One region of the Pseudoalteromonas sp. SWYJZ19 genome, then DNA from elsewhere that is predicted to be linked to it. Evidence: predicted binding sites of a transcription regulator. Region 1 holds the regulator's gene; each other region holds the start of a gene.
What was found. Region 1 encodes MetJ, which represses methionine synthesis genes. Its sites were predicted from a motif close to TAGACGTCTAGACGTCTA; they were not measured.
Positions count from the first base shown of each region.

Region 2: I6F45_RS13395 (homoserine O-succinyltransferase) is a predicted target of MetJ. The motif match lies at 5,360-5,377, and genes of this name have one in related genera.
Region 3: I6F45_RS03640 (methylenetetrahydrofolate reductase) is a predicted target of MetJ. The motif match lies at 3,985-4,002, and genes of this name have one in related genera.

Region 1 is NZ_JADYXI010000018.1:69,865-77,241, reverse strand. Features, by position in the region: gene metL (bifunctional aspartate kinase/homoserine dehydrogenase II) at 1-835, opposite strand, end outside; gene metB (cystathionine gamma-synthase) at 1,006-2,253, opposite strand; gene metJ (met regulon transcriptional regulator MetJ) at 2,543-2,863, shown strand; gene I6F45_RS16320 (malic enzyme-like NAD(P)-binding protein) at 2,946-4,187, opposite strand; gene rpmE (50S ribosomal protein L31) at 4,876-5,091, opposite strand; gene priA (primosomal protein N') at 5,322-7,377, shown strand, end outside.
Region 2 is NZ_JADYXI010000013.1:7,743-15,119, reverse strand. Features, by position in the region: gene cyoE (heme o synthase) at 1-651, shown strand, start outside; gene I6F45_RS13420 (hypothetical protein) at 751-1,416, opposite strand; gene I6F45_RS13415 (TlpA family protein disulfide reductase) at 1,499-1,996, opposite strand; gene I6F45_RS13410 (histone deacetylase family protein) at 2,059-2,967, opposite strand; gene I6F45_RS13405 (PilZ domain-containing protein) at 3,021-3,389, opposite strand; gene ettA (energy-dependent translational throttle protein EttA) at 3,546-5,219, opposite strand; gene I6F45_RS13395 (homoserine O-succinyltransferase) at 5,443-6,390, shown strand; gene I6F45_RS13390 (homocysteine S-methyltransferase family protein) at 6,380-7,377, shown strand, end outside.
Region 3 is NZ_JADYXI010000002.1:372,501-379,877, reverse strand. Features, by position in the region: gene I6F45_RS03655 (hypothetical protein) at 1-399, shown strand, start outside; gene I6F45_RS03650 (helix-turn-helix domain-containing protein) at 401-721, shown strand; gene I6F45_RS03645 (M16 family metallopeptidase) at 913-3,795, opposite strand; gene I6F45_RS03640 (methylenetetrahydrofolate reductase) at 4,046-5,002, shown strand; gene I6F45_RS03635 (sensor domain-containing diguanylate cyclase) at 5,324-6,304, opposite strand; gene I6F45_RS03630 (DEAD/DEAH box helicase) at 6,363-7,377, opposite strand, start outside.

The DNA.
Region 1 (7,377 bases):
TTGCTTGTACGTCAAAACTACTGCGAACAGCTAGCTTAATATCTGTGTTTTTAAGTGGCGATAGTGTTTTTGCATGTAATACAGGGTTACCCAAACGAGCTAATAAATTAGCCTGTCCACGGCAAATTTTGCCGTACTTAATCGCTTTTTGTACCTTGCGAGGATCAGTGCTATACACCCCCTGTGTATCAGTCCAAATACATACTTGCTTAGCATGGCAATAATTTGCAAGTAGTGTTGCACTGTAGTCACTGCCATTTCGGCCAAGCGTTACTGTCTCGCCTTTGATATCTGCGGCAATAAACCCAGTAACAACATTTATTTTATTAGGCAAAATTAACTGCCCACATTGCTGCGCATTTTGCGCATGCATTAATTCGCCATCATTTAAGGTAAAAAGAGTACGTGCATCTTGAGCGCATGCCTCAATATTTAGCTGCTGTAAATAAGTAGCGAGTAAACGTGCTGACCACAGTTCGCCATGTGCAAGCAATGCAGCCTCTTTTAGCTGCTCAGCTTGAGCAAGTTCTGCAATATAGCTAAGTTCGATACTTAGTGTTTTAAGTGCACTTCGTTTTAAATCGGCTTCTAATAGCTGCTCTATTAAATCACTTTGATGGTTATTTAACTGCAGTAAAATATCAGCGACTGCTTGAGTATCTTGTTTTTGATAGCTTTGCCAAAGTAATACTAGCGTATCGGTTGTCTTACCCGCAGCCGATACCACAACACAGTCGCCCGTCTGAGTATGCCCAATAATTATTTTAGCTACGCTTTGATAGCGCTCACTTGAGCTTAAGCTTGAACCACCAAATTTATGTACACAATTGACCATATTTATACCAATTCGCTTAATTAAGTTGTCTATTTTGAGGATAAGAAAACCGTGTCGATAACAAGGCAAAAATTTCGTTGTTTAGTTGTTCTATATGAGAAATTTTTAACGAAGTTAGCGTGCGGTTTAATCCCTCAAATTGATTAGGTATTATTGCGGATTGGTATTACTTACCAAAGCGCCGGACGGGCTGCACTTAATTTAACGTTACCACCAGGAGTGCCTGCTCCTTTGCCTACACGGCCAACATTTTTATTTTGCCCTGGTTTTACAAGTTCAAACACTCGTTCAAAATCAGCGACTAAATCGTGTATATCTTCAATACCTACCGAAATACGAATAAGCGTATCGCCCACACCCGCTTCTAAACGTGCTGTTGCCTCCATACCTGCGTGCGTCATAGTTGCAGGGTGACAAATTAAGCTCTCTACGCCACCTAGTGACTCAGCTAAACTAAACGTTTTAAGGCTAGTTAAAAATGCCGCAGCGTCGTTTATATCGCCTTTAATATCAAAACTCACCATGCCACCAAAACCAAGTTGCTGTGCTTTAGCCAGCTCATGTTGAGGATGTGACTCAAGACCTGGGTAGTAAACTTGGCTTACATATTCAGAGCTTTCAAGATACTTAGCTATTGCCAGTGCATTTTCTTGATGCTGCCTTAGGCGCACATTTAAAGTACGTAAACCACGAAGCGTTAAATAGCTATCAAAAGGCGCACCCGTAATACCAATGTTATTAGCCCACCAAGCAAGCTCATCGCCTAACTCTTGTGTTGCGGCAATAACAGCGCCGCCTACTACATCTGAGTGTCCGTTAATGTATTTAGTGGTTGAATGCACCACAATATCTACACCAAACTTAAGAGGATTTTGTAAAGCAGGCGACAAAAACGTGTTATCTGCAGCCACCAATGCACCGCATTGCTTTGCAACATCGGTCACCGCTTTAATATCTGTTAAACGAAGTACTGGGTTACTTGGGGTTTCTATCCAAATAAGCTTAGGTTTAATTACTAAAATTTGTTGAAGGCTTTCTTCTTTTGTTAAATCTAATATTTCGAGCTTTAGTAGTCCGCGTTTTTGTAAAGATGTAAATAAACGATAGCTGCCACCATAACAATCATGTGGAATTACTAACGTATCGTCACTATTAAGTAGCTGAGTAGCTAAATGCACGGCAGCCATGCCTGTAGCTGTAATTATGCCACGAGCGCCACCTTCAAGCTTAGCAAGCGTCTCAGCTAAAATATCACGATTAGGATTACCGCTACGACCATAATCATACTCACGCTTAGTATCAAAGTCGGCAAACGAATAAGTAGTCGATAAATAAATTGGCGGTACCACCGCACCATGATGTTTATCAGCATCAACGCCGTTACGTACAGCAATGGTCGCTTTGTTTTTTTCGCTCATATTCGTCACCTGATTAATTTGGATGTTTAGACGTCTAAAAGAGTAAGTTATCCGTTTTGATAAGTCAAAGTATTTTAAAGCTCTAGATGGCTAAAAGTAGAAGGGGCTTCTGCGAATAACACATTTTAGCTCACAAAAGTGTGCTTATCTTTACACCTACAATAGGCTTATTAAGATAGATCGGTATCTATTATTTGACTATCTTTTTTAAATCGATAGAATTTCACGCATATTTACACGCTTTTTATACCGTGTGAGAAATTAATAATCTGAGGCAACGATACATCTTATGGCTAAATGGAATGGTGAGTATATTCACCCATACGCAGAACACGGTAAAAAATCAGAGCAAGTTAAAAAGATCACCGTTTCGATCCCGCTAAATGTATTAAAGGTATTAACTGACGAACGTACACGTCGTCAAATCAATAACCTTCGCCATGCTACAAATAGTGAATTGCTATGTGAGGCATTTTTGCATGCTTTTACTGGCCAACCTTTACCAAATGACGATGACTTACGTAAAGATAACGCCGAAAAAGTACCAGAAGAAGTTAAAAAAATAATGCAAGAAATGGGTCTAGAAGTACCCGTTTTAAACGAAGAATAAATATTACAAAGACAAAAAAACCTCAGTAATTACTGAGGTTTTTTTATGTCTAAATTTTATTGCATAGCTCTACTGTATAGATTTACTGCATATAGTTTTCAGGTAGCTCAATTTGTGCAACACCTGACTCAATTGCAGCAAGTGCAACAGCTCTTGCTATACGCGGCAGTAAACGTGGATCCATTGGTTTTGGAATAATATACTGCGCACCAAATTCTAGTTTATCTACTCCAGCGGCTTTTAAAACTTCTGCAGGTACTGGCTCTTTGGCAATACTTCGAATAGCATCTACTGCAGCAATTTTCATTTCATCGTTAATAGCACTTGCACGTACATCAAGTGCACCACGGAAAATAAACGGGAAACATAAAACATTATTAACTTGGTTAGGGTAATCAGAGCGCCCTGTTGCCATGATTAAATCGTTGCGTGCGCCGTGCGCAAGTGCAGGATCAATCTCAGGATCTGGGTTTGAACATGCAAACACAACTGGTTTTGCAGCCATTAGCTTTAAATCTTCAGCCGCTAATAAGTTAGGACCAGAAACACCCACAAACACATCAGCATCTGCAATTACATCTTGCAATGTACGCTTATCGGTATTGTTAGCAAAAAGCTGTTTATATTCATTTAAGTCATCGCGGCGGGTATGAATAACACCTTTGCGGTCAAGCATATAAATGTGTTCACGCAGTGCACCACACTTAATTAACAGCTCCATACACGCAACAGCGGCAGCGCCTGCACCTAAACATACAATAATTGCATCTTCAATTGACTTACCTTGTACTTCCAGCGCATTTAACATACCAGCAGCCGTTACAATGGCAGTACCGTGTTGATCATCATGAAAAACAGGAATGCTACAACGCTCTATTAATGCTTTTTCAATTTCAAAACACTCTGGTGCTTTAATATCTTCAAGGTTAATACCACCGAATGTGTCGGCAATATTGGCAACCGTATTAATAAAGTCTTCTGTTGTTTTGTGCTTAACTTCAATATCGATAGAATCAAGCCCTGCAAAACGTTTAAACAATAGCGCTTTACCTTCCATTACAGGCTTAGACGCTAAAGGACCTAAATTACCAAGGCCTAGAATTGCAGTACCATTAGTAATAACCGCAACCATGTTACCTTTACCCGTATATTTATAAGCATTTGCAGGATCTGCAGCTATTTCACGTACAGGTTCGGCAACACCTGGGCTATACGCAAGTGCAAGATCATGAGCCGTTTCAGCTGGTTTTGTAAGCTCAATGCTAATTTTACCTGGTACGGGATGTGAGTGGTAATGTAGTGCTTGTTCACGAAAGTCAGACATAACGCGATGGTATCCTGCAATTTAAGTTAAAGTGAGAGATGGAGTCTTGGGGTACGATACCCTTATTATTTTTAAATTCCAAGCAATATCAGGTCTATCCTGTTATATGCTATATCCTATAATTTTAAGAGGTTTTTCAGTAACTTTGCAGGATTATATCAACATTTAATAAATAAAAATTCACCTAAAAAGTAAGTTTTAAGGTGCTTTTATGCCTATCAAAATCTTATAAAATGTATACTTAAAGTATCAGCATAAACTTAGAATAACAGCCTACTACCCTACTTTAAAAACAGATAAGCCCACGTTAGATACTTTTATCAACCTAGTTAAAAATTGTACTATTTAAAATATAGAGAATATCTATCGATTTGTCTGTAAAGGATTATGCATACTCAGAATAAGAATAGGAAATAGTTATGCAAAAGGAGGGGATAGTTAAAATCAACGAAATAATACCAATCTGCTTATATATGGGGTCTATTTAACGTTAAGAAAATTACGCTAGAACTAGGCAAAAATTTTTGTATCTAGTTGTTCTAAATAAAAATTTTTTAACGACGTTATAGTGCAATTTAATTCGTTAAATTGCTCAAAGATTTATGTAGGTTAGTTTAAGATAATAAATAACAAATTTTAGGCACAAAAAAAGCACCCTAAGGTGCTTTTTTTAACTAAACAGCAATAATTACTTCTTGCTGGCAAGTGCACCAAAGCGCTTGTTGAAGCGATCAACACGTCCGCCAGTGTCTAAAACTTTTTGCTTACCAGTGTAAAACGGGTGACACGCAGAACATACGTCTAAGTGAATGTCTTTACAAAGAGTTGAGCTAGTTTCGAATTTATTTCCACATGAACATGTTGCAGAAATTACTTCGTACTTAGGGTGAATACCTTCTTTCATAGGAACCTCTAGTTAAGGCCGCATCGCTCTCCAAACCCGGAGTTTGGCACCATACGTCGTTAAAACAAATTTGTTGGTGGCGGATTTTATCCAACAACCTCCCCCCACACAAGTATTTATTTATATTTTTGCCAAAAAAGTGAACAATCTCTTTCTCAAGCACTATTGCTAGTAGGTTTTTAGCGTTATTTTTAGTACATTACAGCATTAATTTTACGGGTTGAGTTGTTATGAGTTTTGTTGAAGTTGCTATTAAAGTCCCGCTTCCACGCACCTTTGATTATAAAATAGAAGAACAGCTCAGTGGCTTATCAATTCCCTTACTACCTGGCATGCGAGTTTTGGTACCTTTTGGTAATCAAAAAAAAGTAGCGGTTGTTTTGGGTATTAAAAGCAGTACCGACGTCCCTTTAAATAAAATTAAAAATATTATAGAGGTAATAGACGACGCCCCTATTTTAAGTGCCCAGCATTTAGAACTCCTTAGCTTTACTGCCCGCTATTATTGCTATCCATTAGGCGAAACTATTCATATAGCGCTACCTGGTGCACTTCGCCAAGGTGAATCGCCTGATAAAACCAGTATTAATATGGTTGCCCTGACAGAAAAAGGTGCAAAAGTACCGTCATTAAAAGCTAAAACACAGCTCAACCTATTAAAGCAGTTATCGCAATCAGGTAAGTCATCATTAACTGAGTTAAAAGCACTGGGCTTTAGTAAAAAAACAATAGATAGCTTAATAGATAAAGAACTCATAACACAAACTATTGAGCACGATAACCAATGGCAAAGTGTTGCTCCAACCGTCGGTAGTAAACCAGTACTTAATAAAGAACAAGCGGTTGCTTGCACAGCTATAAATCAAAGTACTGGCTTTAGCAGCTTCTTATTAGAAGGCGTAACGGGCAGCGGTAAAACCGAAGTGTATTTACAGTGCCTAGAAGAAGTACTCAAACGTGGCGAGCAAGCCCTCGTACTCGTGCCCGAAATCGGCCTAACACCACAAACCGTAAACCGTTTTCGCCGCCGCTTTCCTGATACACCCATTATGCTTTGGCACTCAGCACTTACCGACAACGAACGTTTACAAACATGGCGTTTTTGCGAAAAAGGCAGTTGTGCGATAGTTATTGGCACACGTTCGAGTATTTTTCTGCCATTTTTAAAACTCGGTATGATTGTTGTTGATGAAGAACACGACTCGTCATTTAAACAACAAGATACCCTTCGTTACCATGCTCGTGATTTAGCCGCTTACAGAGCTTTTCAGCATAAAATCCCGCTTATATTAGGCAGCGCCACACCCGCGCTTGAAACACTTCACAAAGCAATTAATAACAAATACCAGCTATTAAGTTTAACGGAGCGTGCGCAAACAGCGACTGACAATCAGTTTAAGTTACTCGATATGAAAGGTCAGCCCGACCAAGCAGGTATTGCACATGCAAGTCTTGCTACTATGCGTCAGCACTTAAATCGCGGTAAACAGGTTATGGTATTTTTAAATCGCCGAGGTTTCTCACCCACCCTTATTTGCCATGAGTGCGGTTGGTTGAGCGAGTGTAAACGATGCAGTACCAGCGCTACATTTCATAAAGCGATTGGGCAAATGATCTGTCATCACTGTGGCGACCAGTACCCTGTCCCTCACCAATGCCCTGACTGTGGAAGTACGCAAATATTTCCTAACGGTAAAGGCACAGAGCAAATTGAAGAGTTTTTATCGACCGAATTCCCTGATACACCTGTTACTCGTATAGACCGCGATTCAACTCGCCGTAAAGGTAGCCTTGAAAAAGCACTTGATGAAATAAACCTAGGCGGCGCACGCATTTTAGTGGGCACACAAATGCTTGCCAAAGGCCATCACTTTGCAGATGTAAGCCTTGTTATAATTTTAGATGTAGATAGCGGCTTATACTCATGCGACTTTAGAGCGACAGAGCATTTAGCGCAATTAGTCACCCAAGTAGCGGGGCGTGCTGGACGTTCAGGTGAGCCTGGTCAAGTGTTATTACAAACACACTTTCCAGAACATCCTCTTTTGCAAGACTTAGTTAATAATGGTTACCAAGACTTTGCCCGCTTTGCTCTTAGTGAGCGCGATGATGCTGACTTACCGCCCATTACAAATATGGCCATTGTGCGTGCACAAGGACATAGTATTAAACTAGTCGTCGATTTTTTGACGGATTTGGTTCCTGTGAATGGGGTATCTGGTATACAATTGCTCGGTCCGATCCCTGCCCCACTTGAAAGAGTCGCAGGTATGTATCGTTTTCAAT
Region 2 (7,377 bases), on a different contig from region 1:
GAAATGTCGGCCTTTGCTGCACTTAGTCACGGTATTTTATTGGGTGTTGTGGGCTTTGGTTTACTTATCGCCTATACCACTCAAGCCGCGGTATTTTTTGCAGCCTTTGGCTACGTAATTTATGTAGGGGTTTATAGCCTCTACATGAAGCGTAACTCAGTATATGGCACTTTTGTAGGTAGCCTTTCGGGCGCAGTACCACCAGTAGTCGGTTACTGCGCCGTAACAGGCCAGTTCGATATGGGCGCGTTAATACTGCTGGTTATGTTTAGCTTGTGGCAAATGCCGCACTCTTATGCCATCGCTATTTTTCGCTTTAAAGATTACCAAGCTGCAGGTATTCCAGTATTACCTGTAGCGCAAGGTATCGACAAAGCAAAACGCCACATTGTGCTTTATATTGCTGTATACGCGTTAGTTGTGATGTTACTGCCAATTACTGGCTACACAGGTGCTGCTTTTATGGCTGTTGCTTGTATTACCAGCTTTTGGTGGTTGCTAATGGCACTAAGAGGGTATCGTCGAAATATTGATGTAACCAGTTGGGCACGTAAAGTGTTCGCGTTTTCTATCATTAATATTACAGCGTTAAGTATTGCTATGGCTGTTGACTATCATAGCGTTGCTCCACAGCTATTAACACTTACCTAATTTAAAAACTTTAACATTCCAAAGTTAATCCAAAGGCTCGAAAGAGCCTTTTTTTATGCCTGAATATTGAAATTATTTAGCATTCGTATACTCGCTATTTTACTTTTTAAAATCATCAGCATTGTAATAAAGTGGTTTAAGGGTGCCGCAATTAATAAATTTATAAGTAAGCTCATTTTCAGCTGGGACACGTTTTGAGGTACGAAGCTTTTGCATACATGCATTAACTAAATCGACAAAAATAAGATGGTTATAGCTCGGCGCTTTTTGAATTTTATGAATATAAATACGCTCAGTACCGCTTAGTGTAATCATGTCGTAGTCTTGCCATTGCGATGATTCACTTAAATCTTTTAGTTCTCTGGCATACAGCTGCTTACTCAAGACCAACTCTTTTTTTGAATAAATTAAACTACCACCTTGTTGATAATCACCCTCGTAAATATCGGCAATAATCGTAATTTCTTCACCACGCATTAAATGCTGAATATTAAACGCTTGTGGCTTTACGGTGATTAACTCGGCATTTCTAACAAAGCCTAAAAATGGAACATCGGGGTTTCCTATTTTATAAACAACTTGCACATCATTGGGTAAATTATAGGTGGGTAAATTCATTGCAATAATAGACGAGCCTTGATTAACCAAAGCCATAGGGTGCTCAGCATTGTAAGCGGGGTCTACCGGTGGAAGTTCTGCTTTTTCTTCTTCAGCTGCGGCAAAGCCACTTAAAGTAATTAGTAATAAAGTAAGTAGTAAGCGCATTATAATCTCAATTAATTTATGAGCTTAAATTGTAGTATAAAGTTTATATTACTTATATTTTTAAACTAAATTTAGACCTATATTATTGTTCAGATATGGAGTGCAACAATGTTCGTGCCTTTAAATGTAGGTTTGCGTCCTCTGGGTTTGACGTATTAGTCAGCCAAATTACATTACCTTCTTTATTTACAAACAATGTAGTAGGTGTGCCTCGTATACCTAATTGCTGTGCTGTTGCATCGGCTTTTACGGCTGTTTTAAAAGTATAACCTCTATCGCTAAGCGCTTTAGCGGGAGTAGCATCGTCATCCTCTTTAAAGCTCACGGCAATAACTTTTAATCCCATATCATCAATTTTTTGAAGTGCTGGTTGCAGCTTTTTACAGTACGGACACCACGTTGCCCAAAAGTGTAAAACGTAAGGTTGACCTAATAAATCTTGAGTATTGAGCGGCGACCCATCAGCCATTTGTAAATTTAATGTAGGTAGCTTAGGGTATGTTTCTTGCGTACTTTCTTCTTGCGAATAGCTTGTAAAGCTTATAAAAATTAGTGCGATGGCAATAAATAGTTGTTTCATAATATGTTCGTTCTTATTTTACATATTAAATAAGAACGAGAATTTAACAATTTTATTTCAAACTAAAAGCGAGCGGCTTGCTCAACAACAATAGCATGGCGTTTAGCGAGGCGAAGATGGTCTTTATCGTAGCCACCACCTATTACTGTAGCAACGGGTGTATTGTGTTCAAGGCAGCGTTTTAGCACTAAATGGTCGCGCTTAACTATGCCATCCCAGCTTATATCTAATTTACCCAAGCCATCGCCTTGCCAAATATCAACGCCAGCATCGTAAAGTACCAAGCTTGGGTTTAGCTCTTTAAGTAAATAACTCAAGGTGTCGTCAACTACGGCAAGGTATTCGTCGTCTTTCATATTATCGGCTAAGCCAATATCTAAATCGCTAGCGGATTTTCTGAAAGGGAAGTTTTTTTCACAATGGATAGAGCAAGTATAAGCGTATGCTTGATGCTGTAACATTGCGGCTGTGCCATCACCTTGGTGCACGTCTAAATCAAAAATAAGTACGTTAGTTACTTCACCCGATTCAATTAAAGTTTGCGTGGTAAAGGCTAAATCGTTAACCATGCAGTAGCCTGAGCCAAAATCGGTATGCGCATGGTGTGTACCACCGGCTAAGTGGCAGGCTATACCATGTTTAAGTGCTAAACGAGCTGTTTGCAAAGTACCTTGAGGTGCTGTAAAGGTACGTGTCATAAGCTCTTTTGACCAAGGTAGGCCAATGCGACGCATTGCTTTTTCATCTAAGCGGTTATTCCACAAATCATGTATGTAATTTTCGCAGTGTATTAGCTCCAGTGGCTCTGGCGTGCCTAATATTGGCTCAACCAGGTTATCGCCAATCAAACCAAGCTTTGCTACATGCTGATATAAATGTGCAAACTTACTCATTGCAAAACGATGCTTTGGATCGAAATTAAACGAGTAGTTAGGGTGATACACCAAAGGTAAATGTGGATTTAAAGTCATGTTTGCACAAGTTAAAAAGTTTGCACTATGGTAATCAACTAATCCAAATGAGTCTATTCTTGTGTGTCGTGAATCAACATAGCGAGTTCGCGATGTAATAGTTCGTCATCAGCTAAGTTTAGCTCTATTAAACGCTTTAAATAAGTAATGCTGTCTATATCAATATGGTGGCATTTTAAACCAATATGATCCGCTTCTATATGGCACACCACAACCTCCATTTTTATTTCTATTTCGCTTTGAGGCAGCGAAAAACGCAGAACAGCTTGGCTATTTTGGTTGCCAATAAAAGCATCACATTTAGTGATTAATGCGCCATGTAAAGATACATCAAGTAATTTACATGGGTACTGGTGATCATTAAAAATTACTTGTGCATCGGTTGAAAATAAAACACGAGAAAACTGACGACGATTTTGCATAACCTAATTTAGCCTTACTGTTTTTATAATAAATTAAGCATAGCGGGTAATTCTCTACATGCTAGCAGGATATGCTCCTGTAATGCTGGTGGCATAAAAAAGCCCCGCATAAATGCAGGGCTTAGTTTTACTGTAATAAATTAGCTACAGTAAATATTAACCAATTTTTTTGTACTTAATACGCTTAGGTTCAGTTGCTGCTGCACCTAGTGTCTTTTTAAGCCACTCTTCGTATTCAGTATAGTTACCATCAAAGAAGTTAATTTGACCTTCGTCGCGGTAATCTAAAATGTGCGTAGCAATACGGTCAAGGAACCAACGGTCATGCGAGATACACATTACACAACCAGGGAACTCTAAAATAGCGTTCTCTAGTGCGCGTAGTGTTTCAACGTCCAAGTCATTGGTTGGCTCATCGAGTAGTAACACATTGCCGCCAGCTTTTAATAACTTAGCAAGGTGTAAACGGTTACGTTCACCACCTGATAGGTCTTTAACAAACTTTTGCTGATCGTTACCTTTAAAGTTAAAGCGACTTACATACGCACGGCTTTGGAACTCAAAGTTACCAATTTTTAGTACGTCTTGGCCGTCTGATATTTCTTGGAAAACAGTTTTGCTTTCGTCCATACCGTCGCGGAACTGATCAACAGTAGCAAGGTGTACGCTTTCGCCAACGGTAATGCTACCGCTGTCTTGCTTTTGCTCACCACTGATCATTTTAAACAGCGTTGATTTACCCGCGCCATTAGCACCAATAATGCCTACAATGGCACCTTTTGGCATGCTAAAGCTTAAATCGTCAATTAAAACGCGATCGCCAAAACTCTTACGAAGATTCGTTACTTCAAGCACTTGGTCGCCTAAACGCGGGCCAGGTGGAATAAACATCTCGTTAGTTTCGTTACGTTTTTGGTAATCAGACTGCTGCATTTCAGTAAACTGAGCCATACGTGCTTTTGACTTAGCTTGGCGACCTTTAGGATTTGAACGAACCCATTCAAGTTCTTGCGCAATTGATTTTTGACGTGCTTTTTCAGATTTTTGTTCTTGCTGTAAGCGCGCATCTTTTTGTTCAAGCCAAGAAGAGTAGTTACCTTCCCATGGAATACCTTCACCACGGTCAAGCTCTAATATCCAACCAGCTACATTATCAAGGAAGTAACGGTCATGCGTAACCGCCACAACAGTGCCTTCGTAATCGTGTAAAAAGCGCTCTAACCATGCAACCGACTCAGCATCCAAGTGGTTAGTAGGTTCATCGAGAATAAGCATGTCTGGTTTTTCAAGCAGTAATCGACATATAGCAACACGACGACGCTCACCACCTGAAAGGTGCTCAATTTTAGCATCCCATTCTGGCAGACGAAGTGCATCAGCAGCACGCTCTAAAACGTTATCAATGTTGTGACCATCGTGCGCCTGAATAACAGCTTCAAGCTCGCCTTGCTCTTTTGCAAGTGCGTCAAAGTCAGCGTCTTCCATGGCGTATTCGTTATACACTTCGTCAAGACGTTTAAGTGCGTGTTTAACTTCGCCAACAGCTTCTTCAACAATTTCACGAACTGTTTTGCTTTCGTCTAAAACAGGCTCTTGCGGTAAATAACCAATTTTTGTACCAGGCTGAGGATGTGCATCACCTTCAAAATCTTGGTCAACACCGGCCATAATACGTAGTAACGTAGATTTACCAGAACCGTTTAAACCAAGCACACCAATTTTAGCGCCAGGAAAAAAATGTAACGAAATATCTTTTAAGATAGTGCGCTTAGGTGGCACAACCTTAGATACTCGACTCATCGAGAATATAAATTTATCAGGTAAAACCATGGAGGAAAGCCTTCAAATAATAATAAAAATTTCAATGTTGTATTGTAGTGGCTGACAGGTGAAACAGTCAACGAATGGCGGGTTTTAAAGCACTAAAGCATGCTTGTAAGTAAAGTATAAAATCATGAATAAATTTCATTTGGACATCTATACATCTAGAGGTTGATATTTTTTACTTTCAGTTCATAATTAACTTTCGGTTTTTATGAGCAGGAGTAAAAATATGCCAATTACAGTAAAAGACGAGTTGCCGGCAATTGCGCGTTTACGTCAAGAAAACGTATTTGTAATGCCTAAAACACGTGCAAAAACGCAAGAAATACGCCCAATGCGTTTGGCTATTTTAAACTTAATGCCTAATAAAGTAGAAACCGAAGTTCAGTTTATCCGCTTGCTTGCCAACTCGCCTTTGCAAGTAAACGTAGAGCTGCTGCGCCTCGACACTCACCGCAGTAGTAGCAACTCAGAAGAGCACCTTGATACCTTTTATCGTTATTTTTCTGAGGTTAAAGACAACAATTACGACGCATTAATAGTAACTGGCGCGCCACTTGCGCATTTAGAATACGACGATGTAGCGTATTGGGATGAGCTAAAGGTCATTATTGATTGGGCTGAGCAACACGTTACCTCTACGTTATTTTCGTGCTGGGCAGCACATGCAGCGCTATACCATCGTTACAATTTAAAGCGCGATTTAAAAGACGACAAACTGTGTGGCGTATTTACTCACCAATGTTACTTTGATCACGGCGCACTGACTCGCGGATTCGACGACACCTTTTTAGTACCGCACTCACGCTACGGCCACATTGATATAAATAAAATAAATGCTTGTGATGAGCTAGTTGTACTAGCTGGTTCTGAGCGAGTAGGGGCTTACTTACTTAAAAATAAATCAGGTAGCCAAGTGTTTATAACCGGCCATCCTGAGTACGACGCCGACTCGCTAAAAGCAGAATACGAGCGCGATTGTAAAAAAAGCCCTAATGCACCAAAACCCGAAAATTACTTTCCGGATGACGATGCAACCAAACAACCTTCAAAAACGTGGCAAAGCCATGCTTTTTTACTTTTTTCGAACTGGTTAAATTACTACGTGTACCAAACCACACCGTATGATATTAATTTAGTTAGCCAAGACGTGAGGACTAACAACTATGCCGAATAACGCTCCTACAAATAATAAGCAAGCCGAAATAAGCGCCGCATTAAAAGAACGCATTTTAATTTTAGATGGCGCTATGGGCACCATGATCCAAGATCATAAGCTAGAAGAAGAAGACTATCGCGGAGAGCGTTTTAAAGACTGGCATGTATTAATTAAAGGCAATAACGATTTATTAAGCCTAACCAAGCCCGATTTAATCACTGATATTCATCGTGGTTTTTTATCAGCGGGCGCCGATATTATCGAAACCAACACGTTTAACTCGACCACTATTTCGATGGAAGATTACGACATGGCAAGCTTAAGTCGTGAAATAAACCTAGAGTCGGCTAAATTAGCACGCGCAATTTGCGATGAATTTACGGCTAAAACGCCAGAAAAACCACGCTATGTAGCCGGTGTTTTAGGGCCGACATCTAAAACGTGTTCAATTTCGCCAGACGTAAACGATCCGGGTTACCGAAATGTCACCTTTGATAAGCTGGTTACTGCGTATATTGAATCAACACTTGCATTAATGGAAGGCGGCGCCGATTTAATATTAATCGAAACTATATTCGACACCCTTAACGCAAAAGCGGCCTCGTTTGGCGTAGAAGAAGCCTTTGAGCAAGCAGGGCGTACATTACCAGTTATGATTTCGGGGACTATTACCGATGCCTCTGGTCGTACGCTTTCGGGGCAAACAACCGAAGCATTTTATAACTCTATTCGCCATATTAAGCCTATATCAATCGGCCTAAATTGTGCGCTTGGTCCTGATTTACTGCGCCAGTATGTAGAAGAGTTATCGCGCGTGTGCGAAACCTTTACATCGGTACATCCTAATGCGGGCTTACCAAATGAGTTTGGTGAATACGACTTAGAAGCGGGCGATATGGCAACCGAAATTATCGATTGGGGTAAATCGGGCTTTATTAATATAGTAGGCGGATGCTGTGGCACCACGCCTGCGCATATTCGCGCTTTTGCAAAAGGTTTAGCGGG
Region 3 (7,377 bases), on a different contig from region 1:
AACGATGTATTAAATACAAGAAAATTAGGTTACAAATTTTACTTTCAAGATGGCGATAATCAAATAGCGTGTTTTGGTAGCTACTTTACAGGGAAAGAAGAAGTATACGTAAATGATGAACTTATAAGTAATAAGCGTAACCAAAGGATTCACAGTGGCCATCAATTTAATATTGGTGACAATGATTTTAAAGTAATGTTTGAAATGCGTAATATTTTAACTGGCAGGTTAGAGTGCTCACTTTATAAAAATGGCCAATTTATAAAAAGTTATGAACAATCATCATTATTAAATAACCCAAAAACTTCGTTAAAAGTGCTTTTTGGCTGCTTTTTTGGAGGCCTAGTTGGTGGCTACTTGCTAATTATAATTTTAGAATTCTTGATTGGGAAATTTTAAAATGCAACTTAATCCTAAAACAATAAAAGAACTTAGGCAGCAATTTAATTGGACGCAACAGCAACTTGCCGATGCCTGCGATGTAAGCTTGAGAACAATCCAACGGGTAGAAAAAGAAGGCGCGGCATCAAAAGAAACCACAATGGCTTTATGCGCGGTTTTAGAAGTACGCCAGGGTAAATTAATTAAGCTTGATGAAGATACAACACCTCTCGGTGGTGCAACAACTTTAAACAAGCACACTATAACCACGGTGTTAGCATTGTCATCAGTAGTCAGCTTCATATTAGGCATGATAACTGTTTTTTTTATTATGAAATAAGGAGCTGCAGCAATGTCAAAATATGAGTCGAAAGAGCTACGTGGCCACATCACTTTAGTTGTAATAATAAGTGCAATGATACTTTTTGGGTTAGGTGTAAAAATTGGTTCAATACTATATCCAATACCATAAAAAATGCCCCAATATATGGGGCATTTTAATTATCTTAACTTATATAACTATTTAAACCTTCATTGAAATACTTTATCAACTTTCATCACTTCAATATTTTTTGCAGGAATTGCTAATTTGTAATCAGCAATTACTTTATCTTCAGCCACTAATTCGGCAGGTTTATCGGTATTGTAAACCATTGGTGATGTTTGCTCAGACGCTAAACGTTTTTGCATATCAGCGCCGTCTGCGGTTATAAACACATATTGAACGTTGTCTGTTTGTAGGTTTTCTTTAATAACGCGATTTACATCAGCAACGCTTAGCGTTTTAAGTTTGTTAGTTACGTAACTTACAAAGCTATCTGTGTTGTAAAATTCGCTATCAAGTGCGTAACCTAATTGGCGGTTTTGACTTGCAACCATTTGCGGTACAAAGTTAATTAAAAAGTTACGCGTGGCTTCAAAGTCATCTTCGCTCATACCATTTTTAATTAGCTTATCTAGCTCAAATAAAGCCGTACGAGTTGCAAAGTGCGCATCGTTATTAGAGCGAAGTGGGCGTAACCACACTTGAAATATTTGCTCAGAGCGCCCTAGGTTTGCATCAGGCTTGGTTTGAAACATACCACGTGGAAAGTATTCAATGTATGCGTAATCGCCGTAGTTCATGCCGCGGGTTTCACGAATGCGCTCATACAAAAAGCTGTTAGAACTACGGTGCTCACCAAAGTACGAACGCACAAGCCAAAGTGCTGTCCAGTCTTCGCTACTTCTTATTGTATCAATAGGAAAACCAAACGATACCGCAGTCGATTGCGCCGACTTTTCTACAATAGTTGCATGATGACCTTTAAGCGCTGGTGCATCAGGAATACTTAAACGGCTTTGATCACCTTTTGGTAGCGTTGCAAAATCGCTCATCATTTTAGCTTTAAGTTTTGCAGGCACAGCCCCAATTAAGCCAACCGTGAGTTTAGATTGCGTAAGCTCGCTGTTATAAAATGCTTTAACGTCATCCAGCGTCAACGCTTCTAAATCAGAAATATCACCGTAGTTGTAGCTTTCATAAGGATGATTTTTGTAAAGCGCGCTGTATAGCACTTCTTTGCCTAGCTCTTCATCGTTAGATGCTTTTAAGCCTGACTTAATACCGTCGATCATTTCTTTTTTGAGGCGTTTAAAGTCATCCTCTCTAAAGCCTGGGTTTAGTAATTGATCGCTCACAAGTGTATACCACTGCGACGCGTTATCTTTATGAATACGTCCTTGAAACGACAGCATTTCTTTATCTATTTGATAACCAAAGCTACCCGCAAGCGGATAAAGTGCTTTTTGAATATCTTTATAGCTTGTCGCCTCTGAGCCACCTTGTGCAAGCATAGCCGCAGTTAACGCAGCAACGCCTTTTTTGCCTTGAGGGTCGGCAGCCGCACCGGTATTGAATAAAAAGTTAACATCAATTAATGGCGAGCTATTGGTTTTATCAAGTACTTTAAATACAGGAGCCGCAGGTGCTTGTTTAAGCTTTGCAGTAAGCGCATTTAAATCAACTTCTTGCTCAAAACTTGGCGCTTCATCAAGTGCCGACATTGTTAATGTGGTACGTGCGTTATCAGTAAAGTATTTATTAGCAACGGCTTTAATATCTGCGCTGGTGATGTTATCTGCCGATTTATACAGCTGGTTTATAACCTCAGGATCGCGCTCAAAATGCATGTAGCTGGCAAGGGTTGATGCAATCGCTTGCGACGAATCTAAACCATTAATAAAGCTGTATTTAAGGTTCGATTTTAAATCACTCAGCTTTTGCTCATCAACAAGCTCAGTGCGTGCTTTTGCATAAGTTCGGTTAATGGCATCGCGTGCAGTGGCTAAATCGTCTGCGTTTTCTACTTTAACAAATACGTGTAATAAACCCGGATCTTTAGTCTCTGGGTTATAGGTAAACATTTGGCTGGCAATTTGTTTGTCGACCACTAGCTCTTGATATAAATCTGAATTACTTGAAAAATAAAGCTGTGAGATTAAATCAAGCGCCGCTCTGTCTTTTTTAGCAGGCTCCCACGCAGCGCCTTTGTACGATACAAGTAACCAATGACCTGGTAGCGCTTCATCTTGCTGGTGCAAATATTTTGGTGCTTGTTGAACAGGCTCTGCTTTAATGTCAGCAATATAGTTACCCTTTTTCCAGCTGCCCCAATGCTTTTTAACCATTGCCATTGTTGCTTGCGGGTCTACATCGCCCACAATAACAAGTGACACATACTCAGGCTTATAAAACTTAGCAAAAAATTCTTTACCATAGGCCATTTGATCAGGCATAGCTTCTATGTCTTTAAAAAAGCCCATAGTGGTGTGTTTATACGTGTGCTTATCAAACGCCTCTTCGCGTACAGCGCTTAATAATTTACGAATTGGGCTCGCGTTGTTTTTTAAGTACTCACCTTTTACCGTTTGTGCTTCTGTTCTAAATTGCTCTTCGGTGTAAGTTAAGTTTTGAAAAATATCAGCTTCAAGCTCAAGTACTTTATCAAGATGCTGCTTTGAAAAGTTTAAATGGTAGTTTGTAAAATCGTTTGTTGTATAAGCGCGGTTATCAACACCTGAATTTTTTAATATGTCTGAGTACACATCTTCAGGGTATTTTTGTGAGCCTTTAAACATCATGTGTTCAAAAAAGTGAGCAAAGCCTGTTTTGCCCTCTTCAACTTCGTTACGCGACCCAACCGATACCGGAATTTGCAGCGACACTACATCAGGGTAGTCGGTTTTAACAACCATGACACGTAAGCCGTTTTCTAGCTCTTCAATTAAATAATCTTGCGAGAAAACACGGTCATCAGCTTTATTTACTTGTTCTTGTTGTGCTGTTGTTTGCGTGCTTTGGTTTTGTTGCATGGCGCAACCTGTTAACGCCAGCGATACCGCTAAGCTGGTTGCTAATAATTTAAATTTCATTGTTGTCCCTTTTTAAATTGAGCAAATTTGTTGTCAGATTTAACTCTTTAATTATGCCCCAAAGCCAATAAATATAAGAGCCCAAAGGGAATTTATTATGTAAACAACTGTGTCAATTATAAATTATGGGAACAAGTACTATGAATAAACATCATGTTAGTTGAAAAACTTTCACTAAATAAATCTATCTAGACGTCTAAATGGCTGCTATATTAAATCCATCAAAACAAACTTAGCTGGAATGAGGATTATGGCTTTATCACTAAAAGAGAAGATAGTGGACACCAACCAAGGTGTTTATCTTATTGGTACTACCCCGCCTAAAATTGGCACCGATAAAGCGCAATTAAAAACCATTGCAGAAAAGCTATTAGGTCGCTTACACGAAATTGAATACGACGGCGTGATAATTTACGACATTCAAGACGAAAGCAGCCGAACTAATCAAGACCGTCCATTTGCGTTTAAACAAACCGTTGATCCGCGTGAATACAGCCATTTACTTCGTAATTTATCTGCACAAGATGTGATTACTTATAAAAGTGTGGCGCAGCGTGGCGTAGGCGAATTTAAAGATTGGCTAAGTGAAACTAAAAACGACTACGATTTACAAAATGTTGTTTTAGTAGGTAGCCCATCATCGATAGGCGATATAAAGCTAAGCCTGCCAGATGCGTATAAAGCGATGGCTGAGCAATCAGATGATTTCTTTTTAGGTGGCGTTACGATTGCCGAGCGCCATTCAAGTAAACGAAATGAGCACGAACGATTAATAGAAAAAACAGCACAAGGTTGTCAATTTTTTATATCGCAAGCTGTTTACGACGCACAAGCTACTATAGAGCTAATTACTAGCTACGCACGTACGTGTAAAGCACAGGGTATTACACCTCAACGTATTATATTAACGTTTACCCCGTGCGGCGGCGAAAAAACCTTAGACTTTATGCAATGGTTGGGTATCTCAGTGCCAGAGGCAACTAAATGGCGCATGCTTGATGCAGACAATACATTAAGCGAATCAGTCCGTATTTGCCGCGAAAATCTCGACTTAATACTTAAAAGCTGTGCGCATTTAGATGTACCGCTGGGCCTAAATATTGAAAGCTTAACAAACCGTAAAGAAGAAATTGACGCGTCAATTAACTTATACCGTTTATTAAAAGCCATTATGGAATTGAACCTTGCGGAAAAGCTAATAGCTTAAAGGCTAGGTAAGAGCTAATTAACACCCTTCTTGGCAAGCCTAATGGCTTGCTTTTTTATGTCCGTTCTTTGAAAAATTAATTAATAAATACAAGTAAAAATTTGCAGCTTAAACTATTTATTGAAGCTGTTTTTGGTTATTACTCTCAAGCCTTTTTAAGGCAAACCCCATAGAGGAGCACATAACACCAAAAATTATTATATAAATCTAATGCTAGGAAACGTTTCAAATAAGCTTATTATTGCTAAGGAAAAAATAAAACCTATCGCAGAAAAAACCAGCCAAGTTTGTGTGGCATGAGTCATGACGAACCTCCTTTTATTATTGTGCCTTTTTAGCGAGCTTATACGCTTGTTTATTTTTATACATTGCGTGGTCTGCATCATTTAATAGCGCTTCAAAGGGCTGCTTTTGTTTATTAGTAAAACTATAACCAATACTAAGCGATAAATCGCAAACGTCTTCTTTGAGTAAGACTTTTGAATACTCAGTCGAAATTTTATCCATGATGTAGTTAATCTTGCTTTTATCGCTTACTTGCATTACTGCAACAAACTCATCGCCACCTAAGCGCCCTACTATATCAGCATCTCTTAAATGCGTTTTTAGCGTATCTGCCAATATAATTAAGGCTTTGTCGCCCACTTCATGTCCGCAGGTGTCGTTTAATTTTTTAAAGTCGTTTATATCAATAAACAAACAACACACGTCAAAGCCTAAACGTAGCGCTAAGTTAAGTTTTTGCTGGGCTAATAAGTTAAGTGCTCGGCGATTATAAATATTCGTTAATGAGTCTAACATGGCTATTTCGCGCATTTGCTCATAGCTATACACAAGCGCTAGGTCGTCTTCAATCAAATCACGCAGTTGTTCTATGAGTTCAAAATATTCATCGGTATAGCTTGTTTTCTGAGTGTCTTTTAAGCATAGCGTGCCAAATACTTCGCCTTCAGGCCAATGAATAGGTAAACCTAGGTAGGATTCAACACCATCTTCAACTACTTCTGGTAGGGTGTTCCATGCATCGTTATTGCTTGCATCATTAACATATAAAATATTTTTAGTTTCAGCAACGTACCGACAAAATAGAGGGGTTTGAGGAGGAAGTATAGGATTGGTCTCAAAGTTAGAGCCACCTTCGTTACTTCTAATAACAACGCGATAGCCTTTGCTTGTTGCCTGAACTATATAACCAGACGGGGCTGAAAAAAGCCCCGTTATAAGGTCGATTGTTTTTTGCCATTTATGCAAAGATATTTGGCCATCAATACCAGAAAATGCCCATTGATCAATTTCAAACATTGCTTTACCTCGGCTATTTAGTAGCTCCAGTATAGGCAAAAAAGCAAAGTAAAAGCTATTATTTACGACGTCTGCTTGGCTCTCTTTTACCAGTGATGCGTTTTTTATCGCGATCTTTTCGCGACTTGTTAGTATTTTTACGATTATCTTTTGGCTTTTTATTAGGATCTGGCTCGTAACCTTCTAACCACTGCGGCGTTAAACGCGTATCGAGTAGTACTTCAATTTCTTCTAGCAGCCATTGCTCATCTAGACTTACCAGCGACATAGCAAGTCCTTGTTCGCCAGCACGACCTGTACGGCCAATACGGTGCACGTAATCCTCGGCAATGTACGGTAGTTCAAAGTTAATTACGTATCTAAGTGTAGAAATATCTAAACCACGCGCAGCTACATCGGTTGCAACAAGTACGCGTGTAATACCTTCTTTAAAGTTTTGCAATGCACGGTCGCGTGCGCCTTGCGATTTGTCACCATGGATTGATTCGGTTTTTAAACCGTCTTTACACATTTCTTTAGCAAGCTGATCAGCCATTTGTTTTGTGCGAGTAAAAATAAGCACTTGGCGCCAGTTTTTCATACCAATCATGTGCGATACAAGTTCGCGCTTACGATCCTCATCTACAGCGTAAATAACTTGCTCTACTTCAACCGCGGCTGAGTTACGTTTATCAACTTCAATTAGTTCTGGGTTTTTAAGTAACTTTTTACTGAGTTCAAACACGCTGTCATCAAACGTAGCTGAAAATAGTAAAGTTTGGCGATCGCCCGGGATATGTCGCAATATACGTCTAATTTCATCAATAAAGCCCATATCAAGCATGCGGTCAGCTTCGTCAAACACTAAGGAGTCTACACTTGAAAGTACCACACTGCCTTTAACTATATGATCAAGCAAACGCCCAGGTGTTGCCACTATAACTTGCGCTGTTTTAAGTGCTTTTATTTGAGGGCCAATACTTGCGCCACCATAGGCTAAAGCGCCATTGATATTAGTGCCTTGTGCGTACTTTTCAAAGCTTGCAAATACTTGCTGAGCAAGCTCACGGGTTGGCGTTAAAATGACTACACGT